Regions from separate parts of the Methylotenera versatilis 79 genome, predicted to be linked through region 1. Evidence: predicted binding sites of a transcription regulator. Region 1 holds the regulator's gene; each other region holds the start of a gene.

Region 1 (4,525 bases):
GACGCGTTAACTTAAGCGTTCATTAACCTAGTTTTAATCATATGCTTCTAATTATAATAGTGATTAATCAAGCTCACGATGCCGAGTAATCACTTGTTGTCTATGTGTCAAATTCGCGTGCTGTTTAAAATGTGCGCCCGCAAAATATAAGGCCAATTGCTCTACAAAATACACAGAACGATGCTGCCCGCCAGTGCAACCAATCGCCACCGTCAAATAGCTGCGATTATCTTGGTTAAAACTCGGCAACCACTTTTCTACATAATGCTGAATATCTGCCAGCATTTCAATGACTGCAGGCTGTTTTGCTAAAAATTCCTGTACAGGCAAATCTTTGCCTGTTAATGGTTTTAAAACTGCATCGTAATGTGGATTAGGTAAACTGCGCACATCAAACACAAAATCCGCATCCAACGGAATACCATTTTTAAAACCAAAAGAAGTAAATAGTAAAACTAAGCCGCGGCTACTCGGCTCATCCGTGCTGTTATCTTGCTTGAGCAGATCGCGTATATGGTTGCGTAATGCATTAGCACTTAAGTTGCTGGTATCGATATGATGACCAAGCTCTGCAACACCAGCTAGCAGTTCGCGTTCTTTGGCGATACTTTCGGCCAATGTCGTGCTTTCGTTACTTAACGGATGTTTACGACGCGTTTCTGAAAAACGTTTTACCAAAGTTTCGGCAGCGGACTCTAAAAACCACACTTGCACTTGATTGCCATCAGCCTTCAGGCTTTCAATCGCTTTGGGTAAAGCTTCTAATGCTGCACTGCGACTATCGATACTGATGGCGACTTTATTATGATGGATCGCATTAAGGTGCTGTGAAATATGGGGCAATAAAGTGGCGGGCAAATTATCGATGCAATAAAACCTGTTGTCTTCTAATGCGCGCAAGACAATACTTTTACCTGAGCCAGAAAGACCTGTCACAATAATAATCTGCATTACTTTGCCTGCTTAAGCTTTAATTTTGGGGCTGATTTAAGACTGGATTTTGGCTCAGCACTTTCAGTATCAGCGCTTTGACTGTTAATTCTTTTTAAATTGGCATTTTCTAAACTGGCTTTTTGCATCATTTGCTTTTGACGCTGACTAAACTGTTTCGTTGCATTGATGCCTCTTAATAACAACATGTGGTTGCGCACAGCAACTTCCAGCAATACCGCAATGTTGCGTCCCGCCGCAATCGGTATATTCACCTTTGGAATCTCTACTTCCAACACGCGCTCATGCTGCGTTTTGGCATTCAGTCTATCGAGCTTAAGTGGATTCAATGTATCCGCTAATTCCAACTGAATAATCAAATCCAGCGGCTTGGTTGGCTTCACTGCATTATCACCAAAAAGTGCACGAATATTAAGAATACCTAAACCACGTACTTCCAAAAAATCTTGTAATAACGATGGGCAACGACCCTCAATGCGTTCCGGTGATATTTTAAAAAAATCGACAATATCATCTGCTACCAAACGATGTCCGCGTGTAATAAGCTCTAGCGCTAACTCGCTTTTACCAATCGCAGCATCACCTTTAATTAGCACGCCAAAACCTTGTACTTCTATAAAAACGCCATGCAAACTGATGGTTTCTGCCATCGCAAGTTTTAAATAATGGCTTAATAAATCCATTAACTGCGGGCTTTGCATGGTGGAAGTGAATAATGGAATATGGTGAGTATTGGCTGCTGAAATTAATTCTTTCGGCGCTTTTTCACCATTTGCAACGACAACTGCGGCTAAATCGGTTGCGTATAAATTAGTAATAGCTTGCTGCATCGCAATAATGCTCAGACTATTTAGATAGTCCATTTCAGCGCAACCCAACACCTGCACACGGTTAGGATGTACGAAATTGAGATGGCCAATTAAAGCCAGAGAAGGCTTAGTGACTTTTTCGGAATTGAGTTGGTTATTGCCGCCATCAAGCCCTGCAATCCAGTGGAGTTTGAGCTTGAGGCGGGTTTCCTTGAAGAGTTCGGCTACGTTAATTTGAGCCATAGATTATTTAAGTTAGTTAAGAGTTGGATTTTCATCAATAGACGGATGTTGACCTATATCTTGATGTTTAACAGCACCATTCGCTTTATGATGACTGCCGTGTTTTTCTTTATGTTTGAGAACTTGGCGGTCTAGTTTGTCTGTCAACATATCAATCGCGCTATACATATTCTCATCGATGCACTCAGCGTGTAAATCATTGCCGGGTACGTGTAATGTAGCCTCTACTTTTTGAGCGAGCTTTTCTACACTCATGGTAACTTTAACGTCAATCACATGATCGAAGTGATTGCGAATTCTAACGAGTTTGCTCTGCACATATTCGCGCATTGCAGGTGTAATTTCTAAGTGATGCCCAGTTAATTGTAAATTCATGACTTGCTCCTTATTGAAATTGTTCTCCAAGTAAAGCTTGCCAATAAGTAGCACATCTTTACTCATCGAACAATTTAAGTGTACACCTTTGATTATTTTTTGCGAGGTGGTTTGAGCAGATTATTCAGTATTATTTGTAACGCTTTTGTAAAATTGCTTAAAGCGATTTGCGTAAATTCGCTGGCGGAATATTCAGCGATTCGCGATATTTTGCGATAGTCCGGCGCGCGACAATAATGCCTTGTTTCGCCAAAATATCGGTGATTTGATTATCTGACAATGGCTTTTTAGGCGTTTCTTCTGCGACCAATTGTTTAATCAGCGCACGAATCGCCGTGGCAGAAGCAGAGCCGCCAGCATCAGTTGCTACATGGCTCCCAAAGAAATATTTCAGTTCAAAAACACCGCGCGGAGTGAGCATATACTTATGCGTTGTTACGCGTGAAATAGTCGATTCATGCAACTCAAGCTCTTCTGCGATCTCACGCAAAACGAGTGGCCGCATGGCGATTTCACCATGCTCAAAAAAATTACGTTGGCGATCAACAATCGCTTGGCTAACGCGCAAAATAGTAGAGAAACGCTGCTGGATATTTTTAATCATCCATTTGGCTTCTTGCATTTGCGTTTGCAGATATTGATTCGAATTTTCGCGATTGCGCTTCAAAATGTCTGCGTACAATTGGTTAATACGTAGTTTAGGAATCACGCCATCATTTAACGTTGCAATCCAAATGCCTTTCACTTTTTTAACCAGCACTTCATGCTGAATAAAGTGATCGCGACTGAGTTGCGCAAAATCGCTACCTGGGCGCGGATTTTGCTGTTTGATTAAAGTTTGTGCGCCTTTTAAGGCGATATCATCGCAATTCAGCAATTTACGTAACTTAGCGAAATCCTTATTTGCCAATACCGCTAAATGTTGTTGAACAATGATTTTGGCAATGTTCAAAAAGTCAGTTTCTTTTGGCAGCACATTGAGCTGCAACAGTAGGCACTCTTGTAAATTGGTTGCCCCTAAACCTGGCGGATCCAAATGCTGAATCAGTTTTAGCGCAGTTTCTAGCTCTAGCAATTCAATTTCAAGCTCTTCTGGCAATAATTCTGCCATGTCAGCCAATGACTCTTCTAAATAACCATCTTCGTTGATGCTATCAATTAATAACAGCACCAGTGTCTGATCGCGATCAGATAAAGGCATTAACTTAAGCTGGCTTAATAAATGCTCGCGCAAACTAGCTGAGACGATTTCTTGTCGCGTGTAGTCGCCATCATCATCGTCACTATTATTCTGACGCCCGCCTTCATCCCAGTTACTCGCGCTGCCATATTCTTCGTAATTTTCATCAAAATCAGTTGCTGAAAAATCTTCTCCTGCACTGGATTCTTGCGGCGCATCAATCGATTCTGTGTTTTCTTGGGAGTTAGTCGTGCTGGTTTCTTGATAATCTAAACTATTAAAAGCATCTGGTTCATCAACATCGGCGGCTTGTTTGCCATCAGCATCCAAGTTGTCATTATCGTTATTTTTTTGCAATACACTATCGTCGAAACCTGCATCTGCCTCACCATCTTCGCCATCGACCAGCTCTAACAATGGATTCTCTTGCAAAATCACATCTAGCTCTTGATTTAGCTCAAGGCTCGATAATTGCAGCAAACGAATTGATTGCTGCAATTGCGGCGTTAACGCCAAATTTTGCGACATTCTAAGTTGTAGATTTTGCTTCATAAATACTTGAGGCTAGAGCCTGAAATCTTTCCCTAAATACACTTCCCGCACTGCTTCGTTATTTACAATTTCTGCAGGATGCCCAGACGCAAACACCGTACCGTCATTTACAATATAAGCGCGGTCGCAAATACCTAAAGTTTCGCGCACGTTATGGTCTGTAATCAATACACCAATATTTTTGCTGCTTAAAAAACGAATAATCTTTTGAATATCTAAAACCGCGATTGGGTCGATACCAGCAAAAGGTTCATCTAATAAAATAAAACTAGGATTGGTGGCTAAACAGCGCGCAATCTCAACCCGACGGCGCTCACCGCCAGACAAACTGATTGCCGAACTGTTGCGAATATGCGTGATATGCAACTCTTGCAATAAAGACTCCAGCTGCGTATTTTTTTCATCTTCAGTTAGA
Region 2 (4,525 bases), 1.4 Mb from region 1:
CAAAAAATAGTGCCGATTTTGCAGGTAATCTTTCGCCCACCAACAACGGAACTCTTGTACGGCTAAAACCAATCACATCTCGCAAAGGCCGGGTAATCAGCCAATAAGCAATCAATCTGCGTAGAAAAAAATCAATTTTGCTAGTTGAAATTGCCCAATCGAATAAGCGCCTGTGCAATGTATTGGGCAGCGGTAAACGCGATTCGACCAAGGCATGCAGCCGCTGATAAGTGGCAGATGTGCCCGCAACCAAGGTTGGTCCAAGTTCTCTTCTATCGATGTCTCTTGTATCGATATTTTCAGGGAAATTGAGTTTAAAACCCGCCAATAACCAAGGTGATAGTAAATAACGCACATGACCACTTGCTGCAAAGGCACGCGCTGCCAGCGCTTCTTCATGTGCTGTCAACACTTCTTGTTTCACTAGTTTACGGCCTTGCGCCAGCATTTCTGCATGTGACAACTGCTGCAAATTAACATCGCCATTCTCATTTAGGCGATAAAACACAAAAGCCGTGTGTTCTGGCTCGGCAACAGATAGTTGTTTTAAATAATCGATCGGCTGAAGGTTTTTGATGGCTGCATAAGCCTGCAACGTTGCATTTTCGTAATGCGACAAGCCTCTCGCATCCGCATAGATAATAAGTTTTTGCGATAAACCTAGATTCAAAATCTGATCAACCTGCAACTGACCTTCTGCAAATATAAATGCTGGTTGTAACGCATTTAATAGCGCAGAAACTTTTGATTTTGCATAAGCCGGATCCAATGGCGCAGCAATACCACCCAACCAATGTGCAGCGATTGACAGCAATAACGCTTCTGGGCGCGGGTGACTTAACAAAAATAAGGTGTCACCCGCTTTAAAGCCCTTTTCTTTCAATAATTGCACTAATTGCAGCAACTCTTGGTGCAATTCACTCCAGCGCTTTTCATGCCAAATACCTAGTTGCTTATGGCGAATCGCGATGCTTAAAGGCTTATCAAACGCCTGAAAGTTGAGCAGATTAGGAAAAGTGTCTGTGATCATATTTATTGAGTGATTTTATGTGTTAACTTTTGCTTAAATATTAGGCTGCAATAGCCAACTTTTTAGCTTCAAGCTCACGCACTAATGGCAATACTTTTTCACCGAAATAAGCCACTTCTTCCTGAAAATGCAAGAAAGCTGAAAGGATCAAATCCACACCGACCGCTTTTAATTCAATAATGCGTTCTGCGATTTGCTGTGGCGTGCCGATTAAGTTGGTTTTAAAGCCATCGTTGTACTGAACCAAGTCTTCATAAGTCGATTTAGCCCAATTGCCTTCGCCTTCAGGGCTGGCTGCACCTGCATTTTTCGCCTCGCTGGCAAAGCCGTGAACCGCATCAGGATTCGCTTTGGCAATGATTTCAGCCAATACCGCTTTCGCTTCTTCTTCCGTTTCGCGCGCGATAATAAACGCATTCACGCCGATTTTTACTTGGTGGTTATTAACAGCCGCTTTTGCGCGAATATCATCCACTTGCGCTTTGATACCTTCAACCGTGTTGCCATTGGTGAAATACCAATCTGAAACGGCTGCTGCGTTATCACGTGCTGCGCGTGAGCTACCGCCTTGGAAAACTTCTGGATGAGGTTGTTGGATTGGTTTTGGTTTTAATGAGTAATTATGCAAACGATAAAAATCGCCTGTATAAGTAAAGTTATCTGTCGTCCAAATACCTTTTAATACTTCAATAAATTCGCGTGAACGGCGATAGCGCTCATCATGATCCAACCAAGGTTCGCCGATTGCGTAAAACTCGCCTTTGAACCAACCGGAAACCACATTGATCGCCACGCGACCTTTGGTGAGAATATCAATGGTTGCTAATTGTTTAGCCGCTAAAACAGGGTTCCAAGGGCCAGGCAAAATGGCTGCGATGACTTTTAATTTAGTAGTTGCCGCTAATAAAGCATGCGAAAAAGAGACAGATTCATGTTGGAATTCCGCGCCATAACCCGCCGTAAAACGAATCTGACTTAACGCATATTCAAAGCCACTTTTTTCGGCGATTTGCGCTAATTTTTTGTTGTATTCGAAATCCCAGCTAGTGCGCTGCTCGATATTACTCACCACTAAGCCGCCACTCACATTCGGCACCCAGTAAGCGAATTTAACTGCTTCTTGCTGATTATTTGGTGTACTCATTATTTTCTCCTAATTCAGTTGATTCAATTATTTCTAAAAGCTTTTAGGCAATCGCCAACTTGGCAGACGTAAGGCTATTGGCCAGTTCGCGATGCTTAAGCAATGGCAGCGCACGTTCAATTGCTAAATCAATGCGCGCACTCAAAATCGGGTTATTCACTTTGTAATTCACAAAGTCTGCTTCTGTTCCGTACACGCCTACAGGTAAAGTTAACGCTTGAAAGAAGCTAAAAAGTGGACGTAATTCGTGATCGATAATCAACGCATGACGCTCACTGCCGCCAGTTGCTGCCAGCAAAACTGGCACATCAAACAATGATTCGTAATTAACCAAATCGAATAAATGTTTGAATAAACCGGTGTATGAAGCGCGATAAACTGGTGTCGCGACAATCAATAAATCGGCGTTTTCAATCGCGTCAATGTCTCTTTGAACATTACTTGGCAAATCCGCTGGATTAAACGAGGCAACTAAATCGGGCGCGATATTGCTCAACTCAATCAGATGTAAATCAATCGGGATTTGTTTGCCCAATCGTTGTGTTAACTCTTCAATAATCGCTGTAGTTCTGGATGGGATTTTGTAGCTACCTGATACAGCCGTTACTTTTAATCTGTTACTCATCGTGACTCCTAATTAAAAATTGCCATTTCATTTGTCCTTTTATGCAGGATTAAAAACGGCCATTGCAAATACTAATTTGCGTTAATACTTATCTAGGTATATCAGAGCAGTAACTATGCCAACATTAATGTTTATATTATTCAATCACTTACATAATTATTCTTTATTGTATTGCTGTTGATATTGAGTCCAGTTGCTGGTTAACTGCTGCAAAATCAGCACAAAAGTGGGTAAGAAGTCGTGAATTGGCAGCTTAAAGTATGGAAAATCCATGCCATTTCATCGGTTAACTGCTGTTATTCCAGCATCTCATCAGCATTTATTTGCTGGGTGAACAGATAAAAATGCATGAAAAATAAATATTCCTATACAAATCATATGCTTAATGATTGGCACACTAAATGCAATCACTTTGGTATTGATACGCGCGCGTTTAATCGTGTGCTAACGACGAAATTAATCAGCGATTTTTATAAGGAGTAGCAATGTCACTATCCGCATTAAAGCAAGAACACACCAGTCAAGAGCACATCAACATCGCACCAAGACCACATGCGCACATCATTAAAAATGACGCAGAGGCGATTGAAGTAGCAAAAAGAGTCGCCGCAGAAATCGCTAAAGAAGCCGCCTTGCGCGACAGAGAACGCCGTTTGCCACGTGCAGAATTAGATTTATATTCCAGCAGCGGTTTGTGGGGCATTACGGTGCCAAAAGAATACGGCGGCGCTTTTGTAGCCAACAGAACATTGGCCGAAGTAGTCAGCATCATTTCGGAAGCAGACCCTAGCATTGGGCAGATTCCACAAAACCATTTGTATATGGTGGAAGGTTTAAGGCTAGACGGCACTGAATTTCAGAAAAAATTCTTTTTTGATTTAGTGTTAAAAGGTGTGAGATTTGGTAATGCATTCTCAGAAATCGGCACAAAAAGTGTTAATGACGTGCAAACACGTCTTAAACCAACTGACGGCGGCTATTTGCTTTCTGGCAAGAAATTCTATTCATCTGGCGCATTATTGGCCGATTGGGTGCCAGTAGTTGCCAAAGATGAAAACGATAATACGATTGTCGCATTTGTAGAAAAAGGCGCTAAAGGCCTGACGATTATTGATGATTGGTCAAGCTTTGGTCAACGTACCACGGCCAGCGGCACGACTATCCTAGATAATATCTTTATCCCAACAGAATACGTATTACCACACCATTTAGCGTTTGATCGCCCTACCGTAATGGGCCCTGTTGCACAGATTATCCAAGCGGCAGTGGATACGGGTATTGCTCGCGCTGCTTTTAAAGATACTTTATATTTTGTGCGCAATCATACACGCCCTTGGATTGATACAGAACTTGAGCACGGCTATGATGACCCACACACCATTAAAGATATCGGTGACCTGCAAATCCGTATTCATGCAACTGAAGCATTATTAAGCCGCGCTGGCGATTTTATTGACAAAGCACAAATCGATGCCAATGAAGAAACCGTCGCCGCAGCTTCAATTGCAGTGGCTGAGGCAAAAGTGCTCAGTACAGAAACTGCATTACTGGCGGGCAGCAAGTTATTTGAATTAGCAGGTACACGTTCTACATTAGGCGAATTCAATTTAGATCGCCATTGGCGCAATGCACGTACACATACGCTACATGACCCGGTTCGCTGGAAATATCACGCAGTAGGAAATTACAGTTTAAATGGTGTTAACCCACCACGGCATCCTTGGAT
Region 3 (4,525 bases), 190 kb from region 1:
GGCGGCAAATACGGTGCCAGAATTACCTGCCCCTGCAATACCTAAAGCTGTGCCTTGGTGTTCTGGCGGATACCAGCGGCTAGCTAAAGGTAGAGCGACCGCAAATGCGGCACCAGCAAAACCTAAACCAACGCCCAGTAATAATGTATGTTGAAACGTTTGCAAACCATGCAGCCAAGCAGTTAACAAACTTAAAATAACGATGATTTGCCCAATCGTACCGGCATTTTTTGGCTTAATTTGGTCGACTAAAACACCCATAAAGATACGCAATAGTGCCCCTGCAAGTACAGGCGTGGCGACCATCAAGCCCTTTTGTGCGGGCGTTAGATTCAAATCGGTGGCAATTTGCACTGCCAATGGCCCTAGTAAAACCCACACCATAAAACTTAAATCAAAATACAAAAATGAGGATAGTAAGGTTGGTGTGTGGCCAGCTTTCCAAAAACTGCTTTTCATTTGTTTATTCCCAATGTGATTTATTTTCAGTCACAGAAAGCGCAGTATGGTTACTGCGCTTTCTGTGATGAGGATTTTTAACTGTTTAAACTAATAATGTTTTAAACGGTAATCGTCTCGAACTCTTTATGTTCTGCACGTTTCTGTACACGCTCAGACCAAGGTTCAATTGCACCTTGCAGCGCAAATAACAAACGTTCGTAAGCAGCTTTGCGGCCTTCGCTGTCTTCTAGAACGCGTTGTTTCACATATTCCAAACCAACGCGTTCAATCCAATGCACAGTCCGGTCTAAATAGCGTGCTTCTTCACGATAGATTTGGATAAAGGCACCCGAATATTCCAACACTTCATCTGATGTTTTGACCTTGCATAAGAATTGAGCCACTTCGGTTTTGATGCCGCCATTGCCGCCCACATAGATTTCCCAGCCTGAATCCACGCCGATGATACCAACGTCTTTAATGCCAGATTCAGCACAATTTCTTGGGCAACCAGAAACAGCGAATTTAACTTTATGTGGTGCCCACATATGGTCAAAAGCTTTTTCGATATCAATGCCCATTTGAGTAGAGTTTTGCGTGCCAAAACGGCAAAATTCAGAACCTACGCAAGTTTTAACGGTACGAATACCTTTGGCGTAAGCATAGCCAGACGGCATGTCGAGATCTTTCCACATGTCGACTAAGTCTTCTTTTTTCACGCCTAGCAAGTCAATGCGTTGGCCGCCAGTGACTTTCACCATTGGCACGGCGTATTTATCAGCCACATCTGCAATTTTGCGTAATTGGTCAGGTGTAGTCACACCGCCGTACATACGCGGAATAACCGAGTAAGTACCATCTTTTTGAATATTGGCATGCACGCGCTCGTTAATAAAGCGCGATTGCGGATCATCCACTGCTTCATGCGGCCATGTAGAAAGTAAGTAATAGTTCAGCGCTGGTCTGCAAGTTGCGCAGCCATTTGGTGTGCGCCAATTCATGCCTTTCATCGCATCTGGAATATTCAGGTATTTATTGTTACGGATTTCTGCACGAACTTCTTCGTGGTTTTTATCGGAACAACCACAAATGGCTTTGCTAGTGGATGGAGGCGCATAACCGCCACCTAAAGTTGACGCTAAAATTTGCTCAACTAAACCTACACATGAACCGCAGCTTGAACCCGCTTTAGTTTGTTTTTTTACATCATCGATGGTGAATAAGCCTTGGTCTTGAATGGCTTTGACAATAGTGCCTTTGCACACGCCATTACAACCGCAAACTTCCATTTCGTTGGTCATGGCAGCAGCTTTATCCTGGCCTTGATGGCCTGAGTTGCCTAAACTATCTTGCCCAAACATTAAAGAGTCGCGAATTTCATGAATCGGTTTTGCATCACGTAGCATTTGGAAATACCAAGCTCCGTCTGCGGTGTCACCATAAAGCACGCTGCCAATGATTTTGTCATTTTTAATGACGAGTTTTTTGTAAACCCCGCCAACTGCGTCGTGCAAAACTATTTCTTCTCTGCCATCATCAGCAACACCATCACCGCTAGCAAAATCGCCCGCGCTGAATAAATCGATACCTGTTACTTTTAATTTGGTAGAGGTGACAGAGCCTTTGTATGAACCAATGCCAAAATTAGCCAAATGCGTTGCACACACTTTTGCCATTTCGAAGAGCGGCGCTACCAAACCGTATGAAATACCGCGGTGTGCTACACATTCGCCCACTGAATAGATACGTGGATCGTAAGTTTGCATCGTATCGTTCACCACAATACCTTTGTTGCAATAAATGCCTGCGGATTCTGCTAGTGAAAAATTAGGGCGAATACCAACCGCCATCACCACTAAATCGGCAGGTAATTGTGTGCCATCATCAAAATGGATGGTGGTGACTCGGTCTGTTTTTCCGTCAGAACTGTCACCTGTAAGTTCTTTAGTATTTTGATTTAATTGAAACTTAAGCCCTTTGGCTTCCAAGCTTTGTTGCAGCATTTTGCCTGCGGTTTTGTCTAGCTGCTTTTCTAACAGCCATTCATTGCGGTGAATCACAGTGACATCCATGCCTTGAATTTTTAAGCCGTTTGCAGCTTCCAACCCAAGCAATCCACCACCGATGACTACTGCGTGTTTGTGTGACTTTGCAGTGTCAATCATGTCGTTGGTATCTTTAATATCGCGATAACCAATGACCCCTTTTAAATCTGCGCCAGGAATCGGCAACATAAAGGGTTTTGAGCCAGTAGCCAGCAGCAAGCGGTCATATTCCGCACTGGTGCCATCTTCTGCATAAACAACGCGATTTTTACGGTCGATTTTATTGATACGCGCACTGGTATAGAGCGTGATATTGTTTGCGGCATACCATTCACGCGTATTCAAAATAATGTCGTTAATGGTTTGCTCGTTCGCCAGCACTGGCGATAGCATGATACGGTTGTAGTTAGGGTAGGGCTCATCACCAAACACAGTGATATCGTAAATATGTGGTGCGATTTTTAGCAACTCTTCTACCACGCGCATACCTGCCATGCCGTTGCCCACTACTACTAATTTCATTTTTTGCATAATATCTACTTAAAAATTGTTGATACAGATAGCCATGTATTGGCAATTAATGTGCCACTATTATTTGTAACTAAACAAAAGTTTTTACGTTTAAATACATCGGCTTGCTAAATTCCTGGTGCCGGCAGGTCTGAATTGATGCACCAAAACAGCAAGCACACTATTTTGATGAACCAAAACAGTGCGCAGCGTGGCCAAGCTTTAAAAACTATACTGTGCAGTTACCCAAACAATCTCTTTATCAGCTTTGCGTGGGGCAGCGCCTAATGTTGTGCCGTAAACGTCGCTTTCGTTAAATTTGGCATACTCCACCTTGCCCCATAGGTTATCGTTAAACGGGTAGGTCAGGCCTAAATCGAACTCAGTGCCGTATTTATCGCCAAAGCGACGGCTAGCAGGTGTGCTACCCAGCGTTTCATACTTTTCATCTGACTTAAATATGTGATATTCAGAGTAAATTTTCAATTTATCGACTGCACCAGATAAGGTCACAAAAGTATCTTTAATGCCCTGTCTTGGTGTGGTTAAGAAATGGTCAGCCCAACCTTGAAACAAATGGTTGGTGCCAAGCGGCGTTTGGAAAGCATATTTGCCATCATTGCTAGAGAGTACTTCATGGTCCACACGAATCGACCACGTGTTATAACCAGCGCCACCGCCTATTTTGATGTAGTGCGCATCAATCGCCGAATTACCGCCACGATAATCATCTTGTTTTGCATATTCCGCTGTATACAAGCCTTTCCAGTTGGGTGTAAAAATATGCACGCCATCTAAACGCAAGCCGAAGGTTTTACTGCTGGCATCGGCATAAGGCACGCCGCCTACAATTGGCGTATCTTGACTAGAGCCTAATCCATTGCCGCCTTGTGTTGCAAAACCTGCTGCTGCTGGATTACCTGCGTTCTGACTTAAGTTTTTGACATCAACAAAGTAGCCATAACCCACTAAAAATTCTGATGGCGAAATGCGATATTTTGCGTTGACCAGATCAATATTGCCGTTGCGGTATTCAGTGTTGATTTGCCTGACTTGGTAAAAATGGCTATAAAACAGCTCAGTATCGGGGATGCTTTTATTCAACACAGAAACGCCATCGAACACTTGTGTATTTTGACGGAACGCGATATCACCGATAAAACGCACATTATCTAAATTGACTACTTGGCGTCCAAGACGAAATTTGGTGTTCTTGATACCTGTCCAATCGACATAAAGTTGATTGATATCGGTAAAACCCGGGTCAACAATATTGGCATATTGGCGCTTAAATAAAGAGGAAGTAGCCGTGCCATTATTGTGCTCTGGCTCATTGCCACGTCTGTCATTAAAGTCATCGTTAAACTCATGTACATCGGTTATCTGAGCAGCAAAACTAAAGTTCTTATATGGCGCAGTTTGCCAGCCCAATAAAGTGCGAGTGGTATACGCATAACTGTTTTTTAATTCTTTAGTACCATTCGGCGCAGGCTGTAAATTGGCTTGATCCACATTTTCATAGCGGGCAC
Region 4 (4,525 bases), 200 kb from region 1:
ACAGGCTGCGTCTATTGAAATCCTTGGAATCTTTAGAAACTTCCCACAAATTGCCTGCGCCCAAATTGCCCGGAACAGGTGGGAATACGCTTGGGCCGCCTACTTTTTCTTCCAGCTGACCAGATGCGACAAGCAAGGAGTCACGAATTTCTTCGGCTTCCAAACGTTTGCGTGGGAACACCGCTAACAGCTTGTTTTCAGGATCCGCTTTATAGGCATCTTCACGATAAGATGAAGACTGACGGTAAACGCTAGATAGCAATATTTCACGCTGCAGCTTTTTCACGCTCCAACCCTGCGATACAAAATTGCCTGCTAAATAGTCCAGTAATTCGGGATTACTTGGTTTGTCTCCTGCACGGCCGAAGTCACTGACTGTACGTACAATGCCTGTTCCAAAATACTGATTCCAAACGCGATTCACAAATACGCGCGCCGTAAGCGGGTTTTGCGGACTGGCAATCCAGTTGGCAAGCGCAGTACGACGGCCCGATGAAATCTCGGTAGGCACGATATTTGGCTTCTCATCCGTTAATGCAACCGGGAAAGCTGGTTGAACTTCATCAAGTGGGCGTTCATGATTACCGCCAAAGAACACAAAAGTAGGCGGCGCATCACTATGGCCGAGCTCAGTCATAGCTGAAATAGTGTCTGAGCCTTTAGCTGGTTTAAGCTTGTCGAACTTCTTCAGATCATCACCAAGTTTTTTATATTGCGCATACTTCTCTGCATTACCTGGCACATAATTATCGCTTTCTTTCTCTGCAGACTCTTTCAGATAGGCGCCTAATTCATTATCGGTAGTGACATTAGTCAAGCGATGATTTACCCAGCGATCCAGCGCATTCCATTGTCCTTCTGGCTTGAATATAGAGTCGCGGCTATCAGTTAAGTAACGTTCTTTGTGATACTGTAAGGCCTTATCACGTACCGTATCTAAAATAGCAGTGCGCTGCGCACGGATATCCTTGGTAGCCTCTTCCCACTTGGCCTGCACCTGTTGATACTGGATTTCCTGATCATTTTTGGGAGCCGGAACATTGTCTACTGCGCTGACATTAGAAAAGAAAGCCTGTAAAGCAAAATAGTCTTTTTGCGTTACTTTGTCAGCCTTGTGGTTATGACATCTGGCGCAACCCACAGTCGTGCCAAGTAATGCCAAACCAACAGTATCTGTAATGTCAGTAGTGATTTGGTATTTACGCTGAATAAGATCACGTGAGTTACGATTATCGGGAAAACCAGCGATAAAACCCGTTGCGACCAATGCTTCTGTGTCACCTGGGAATAACTCATCTCCCGCCAACTGCTCTTTCACAAAGCGATCAAACGGCTTGTCCTGATTAAACGAGTTGATGACATAATCGCGGTAACGCCACATATTTGGACGTGTCTGGTCACCTTGAAAACCGGTGCTGTCCGCATAACGAGCCAGATCCAGCCAGCGACGTGCTTGGCGCTCACCATATCGAGGTGATGCCAGTAAACGGTCTACTAACTTTTCATAAGCATTCGGCGAACGGTCTTCTACAAAAGTACGCACTTCTTCAGTAGTGGGAATCACACCCCAAGCATCCAAAGTAGCACGACGAATATACGCTGCGCGATCAGCATCTGGAGACGGTTTGATGCCCTTGGCTTCTAATTGTGATAGCACAAAAGCATCTACTGGCGTACGCACCCAGGCCTTTTGCTTTACTACTGGTACCGCTTGGTTTTGTACCTGTTGCCATGACCACAGCTTGGCGGCAGCAGGTTTTTTTTGCTCAGCTTGTGGCTTTGCAATAGTATCAGCCGCAGCTTTTTCTTCCGCCGCATAGGTTGTCGCTGTTGAAAATGCCATCAACACCGCAAAATAAACGGTCTTTTTTATTAAATTATTTAGATTACTCATTTACTACTCCCGCATTATTCATTTACCACTCCCGAGTTATGTATCAATTGCGTTAGCCTCAACGCGTTGCGGCTTTAACTGCTACCAAAGCAAGCCTAGAATCTGCAAAACATGGGCTATTTGGAAAAACCGACTCACGAGCTATAGCGCAACTATTGTGCCACTCTGTATACGCAACTTGAAAATACCTGGGTTATGTTTCTATATGGTTGATTTATAACTATAAAATAAAGAATAGTGATCAATAATTAATTTTATTGAGCATTTACATGTTGATGATTCTGGTGATGTAGGAACAGTGTTTTACGTTTTTTTTGTTGCTACAGAAACAGCTATTAAATTAAACCACTCTTACCAAAAATCGCAATTCGTCTCACCGCAAAATAATTAGGTACTTAAATTCGTCATTTATAAATATCCAAATACTAAAATTTAATCTACTTTTTTGACTGCACTAGAAAATTTGCTTTTTAGACGAGAGAAAAATTTTACGATAAATACGCAAACTTCCTATATGCATAATGAGTATATGTAAATAACTATATATAATTATTAATTAGATAGAAAGTTATGTATATTCACCGAGTTATCATTAGGTCAACATCCATCAGCATGCAATCTAAACCATGGTTATCTAACACTGAGTTGCGCGGCTTTCAAGACGATAGCAGTCATGGTGTCATCGAACATCCTAATCCTTCGGCTGTTAGCTTATCCATCCGCGCAAGTGCGCTGGTGTTCAACGACCCAAAATCTAAAAAACTTTTAGCACTGATTGAAAGGGTGGCCGCTAGCGACGCAACCGCATTAATTATTGGCGAAACTGGAACAGGTAAAGAATTAATTGCTAGGCGTCTGCATGATTTAAGTGCGCGCAGAAATGGACCTTTTGCAGCCATTAATTGCGGCGCCTTTTCTGAATCATTGGTAGAAAGCGAATTATTTGGTCATGAAAAAGGCTCATTTACGGGTGCCATTTCCGCCAAAGAAGGCTGGTTTGAGAGCGCAAGTGGAGGGACTTTATTTTTAGATGAAGTTGGCGATTTGCCTTTATCGACCCAAGTAAAACTGCTTCGCGTTCTTCAAGAAAGAGAAATCGTACGCGTCGGCTCACGCAAGCCTCAAAAAATCAATGTCAGGCTAATCGCCGCGACAAATGTCAATTTGGAAGATGCGGTAAATGCGGGAAATTTTAGACAAGATTTATACTATCGAATCAAAGTTGTGCCGATTGAGTTGCCACCACTGCGCGAACGCATCGGCGACATTCTTCCGCTAGTGAATCATTTCTTAAAAGTTTATACGGGACGTTTACATACATCGACACCACACCTATCAGCCGCTTCAGTCCATGCCTTAGAAACCTACGCATGGCCAGGTAATATTCGAGAGCTAGAAAACACTATCCACCGCGCTTTATTGGTCTCTTCTGGCGGTGTAATTTATCCTAAAGATCTGCATTTACCTTACATTACCAGTAAATTTACACCCATAAGTGTTCATGAAAGTGATGATCACTTCTTAAATGTTCCAACAACATCAACCGAGGTTAGATCTCAAGATATTGAAAATCTGCTTTCCAGACTTTTCAAGCAAGAATTACCTAATTTATATGAGCTAATCAACGCGATTACTGTGCGCAAAGCGTATGATCATTGCAATAATAACCAAGTACATACCGCAAAATTATTAGGTATTAGTCGTAATATTTTGCGTGCACGTTTAAAAGAATTGAATCTGATTGCTTAAGGCAGAACTTAAGTTAACCATTATTTTTAAGCAAAAAGCCTAGTTAGTTAGGCTTTTTGCTTATGAAGTTAACATATTAAAACCTCAAAAAATATCATCTATGCTTAAATTTACAGGTGGTTTTGACTTGCAATCCCCTGATGCCGTGCCGAGCAACGCAGACGAATCAGGAGTTTTCGGCGAGGACTGTCTGAGCGAAGCGAGTTCCGCAGCCGCCTGATTCGTTGAGTAGCGCAGGGAAACCGAAGGTCATGGCATGGGGTGTCGTTTACTTTGGTTACTTTCTTTTGGACAAGCAAAAGAAAGTAACTTGCCGTCGGGCAACCCTGACTAGTTTTAAATCTAGTTAGGCTCTTTTATACTTTTCATATATTGATTATATCCATGCAGTGATAATTGGAGGTAAGTTGCACCGCCAACACCGCAACCAAATAAATATGAAATCCAACGTCTTGTAGAGTTCCAATCCCCGTCAATATCTGAACCAGATAAATAAGGGACCCAATAAAGTAATTGATAAGCTCCCGCACCAATTATGATGACATATCCCAAAAAAGCCCCTAGAAAAAGTATTTTTCTAAGCAAATATTTTTTATCAGAAAAGTAATATAGTTTAAAACTATATTCACCTTTTTCGTCAATTTGTTCTGGTCTGTAAATTACAGCCCATATCATGTAAATGACGCTTACCAAAATATAAATAGAAAGTATAACTAATAGAGTTCTTAGAAAAAACTGCATATGAATTCTTTCTTATTTCATATTAACTTATCGTTACTCAACCGTGACCGACTTAGCCAAATTCCTAGGCTTATCCACATCCGTTCCCTTTAACAATGCCGCATGATACGCCAGCAACTGCACTGGAATCGTATGCAAAAT

What was found. The regulator sigma-54, encoded in region 1, starts transcription at its own class of promoters, with help from an activator protein. The targets are predictions, from matches to a motif close to TGGCACNNTTCCTGCT.
Region 2: a site for sigma-54 is predicted at 2,905-2,920, ahead of msuE (FMN reductase). Genes of this name have one in related genera too.
Region 3: a site for sigma-54 is predicted at 3,059-3,074, ahead of nirB (nitrite reductase large subunit NirB). Genes of this name have one in related genera too.
Region 4: a site for sigma-54 is predicted at 2,042-2,057, ahead of METVE_RS0104355 (DUF1549 and DUF1553 domain-containing protein). Genes of this name have one in related genera too.

The regions. Positions count from the first base shown of each region.
Region 1 covers NZ_ARVX01000001.1:647,213-651,737, forward strand. Annotated here, with positions in the region: gene rapZ (RNase adapter RapZ) at 64-951, opposite strand; gene hprK (HPr(Ser) kinase/phosphatase) at 951-2,003, opposite strand; gene hpf (ribosome hibernation-promoting factor, HPF/YfiA family) at 2,016-2,378, opposite strand; gene METVE_RS0103395 (RNA polymerase factor sigma-54) at 2,536-4,110, opposite strand; gene lptB (LPS export ABC transporter ATP-binding protein) at 4,123-4,525, opposite strand, start outside.
Region 2 covers NZ_ARVX01000001.1:2,096,707-2,101,231, reverse strand. Annotated here, with positions in the region: gene METVE_RS0110180 (AMP-binding protein) at 1-1,030, opposite strand, end outside; gene sfnG (dimethylsulfone monooxygenase SfnG) at 1,071-2,174, opposite strand; gene msuE (FMN reductase) at 2,218-2,799, opposite strand; gene METVE_RS0110155 (SfnB family sulfur acquisition oxidoreductase) at 3,285-4,525, shown strand, end outside.
Region 3 covers NZ_ARVX01000001.1:452,717-457,241, reverse strand. Annotated here, with positions in the region: gene METVE_RS0102305 (nitrate/nitrite transporter) at 1-459, opposite strand, end outside; gene nirB (nitrite reductase large subunit NirB) at 561-3,017, opposite strand; gene METVE_RS0102295 (alginate export family protein) at 3,219-4,525, opposite strand, start outside.
Region 4 covers NZ_ARVX01000001.1:849,910-854,434, reverse strand. Annotated here, with positions in the region: gene METVE_RS0104355 (DUF1549 and DUF1553 domain-containing protein) at 1-1,894, opposite strand, end outside; gene METVE_RS0104350 (sigma-54 interaction domain-containing protein) at 2,507-3,643, shown strand; gene METVE_RS0104340 (hypothetical protein) at 3,986-4,384, opposite strand; gene glmS (glutamine--fructose-6-phosphate transaminase (isomerizing)) at 4,418-4,525, opposite strand, start outside.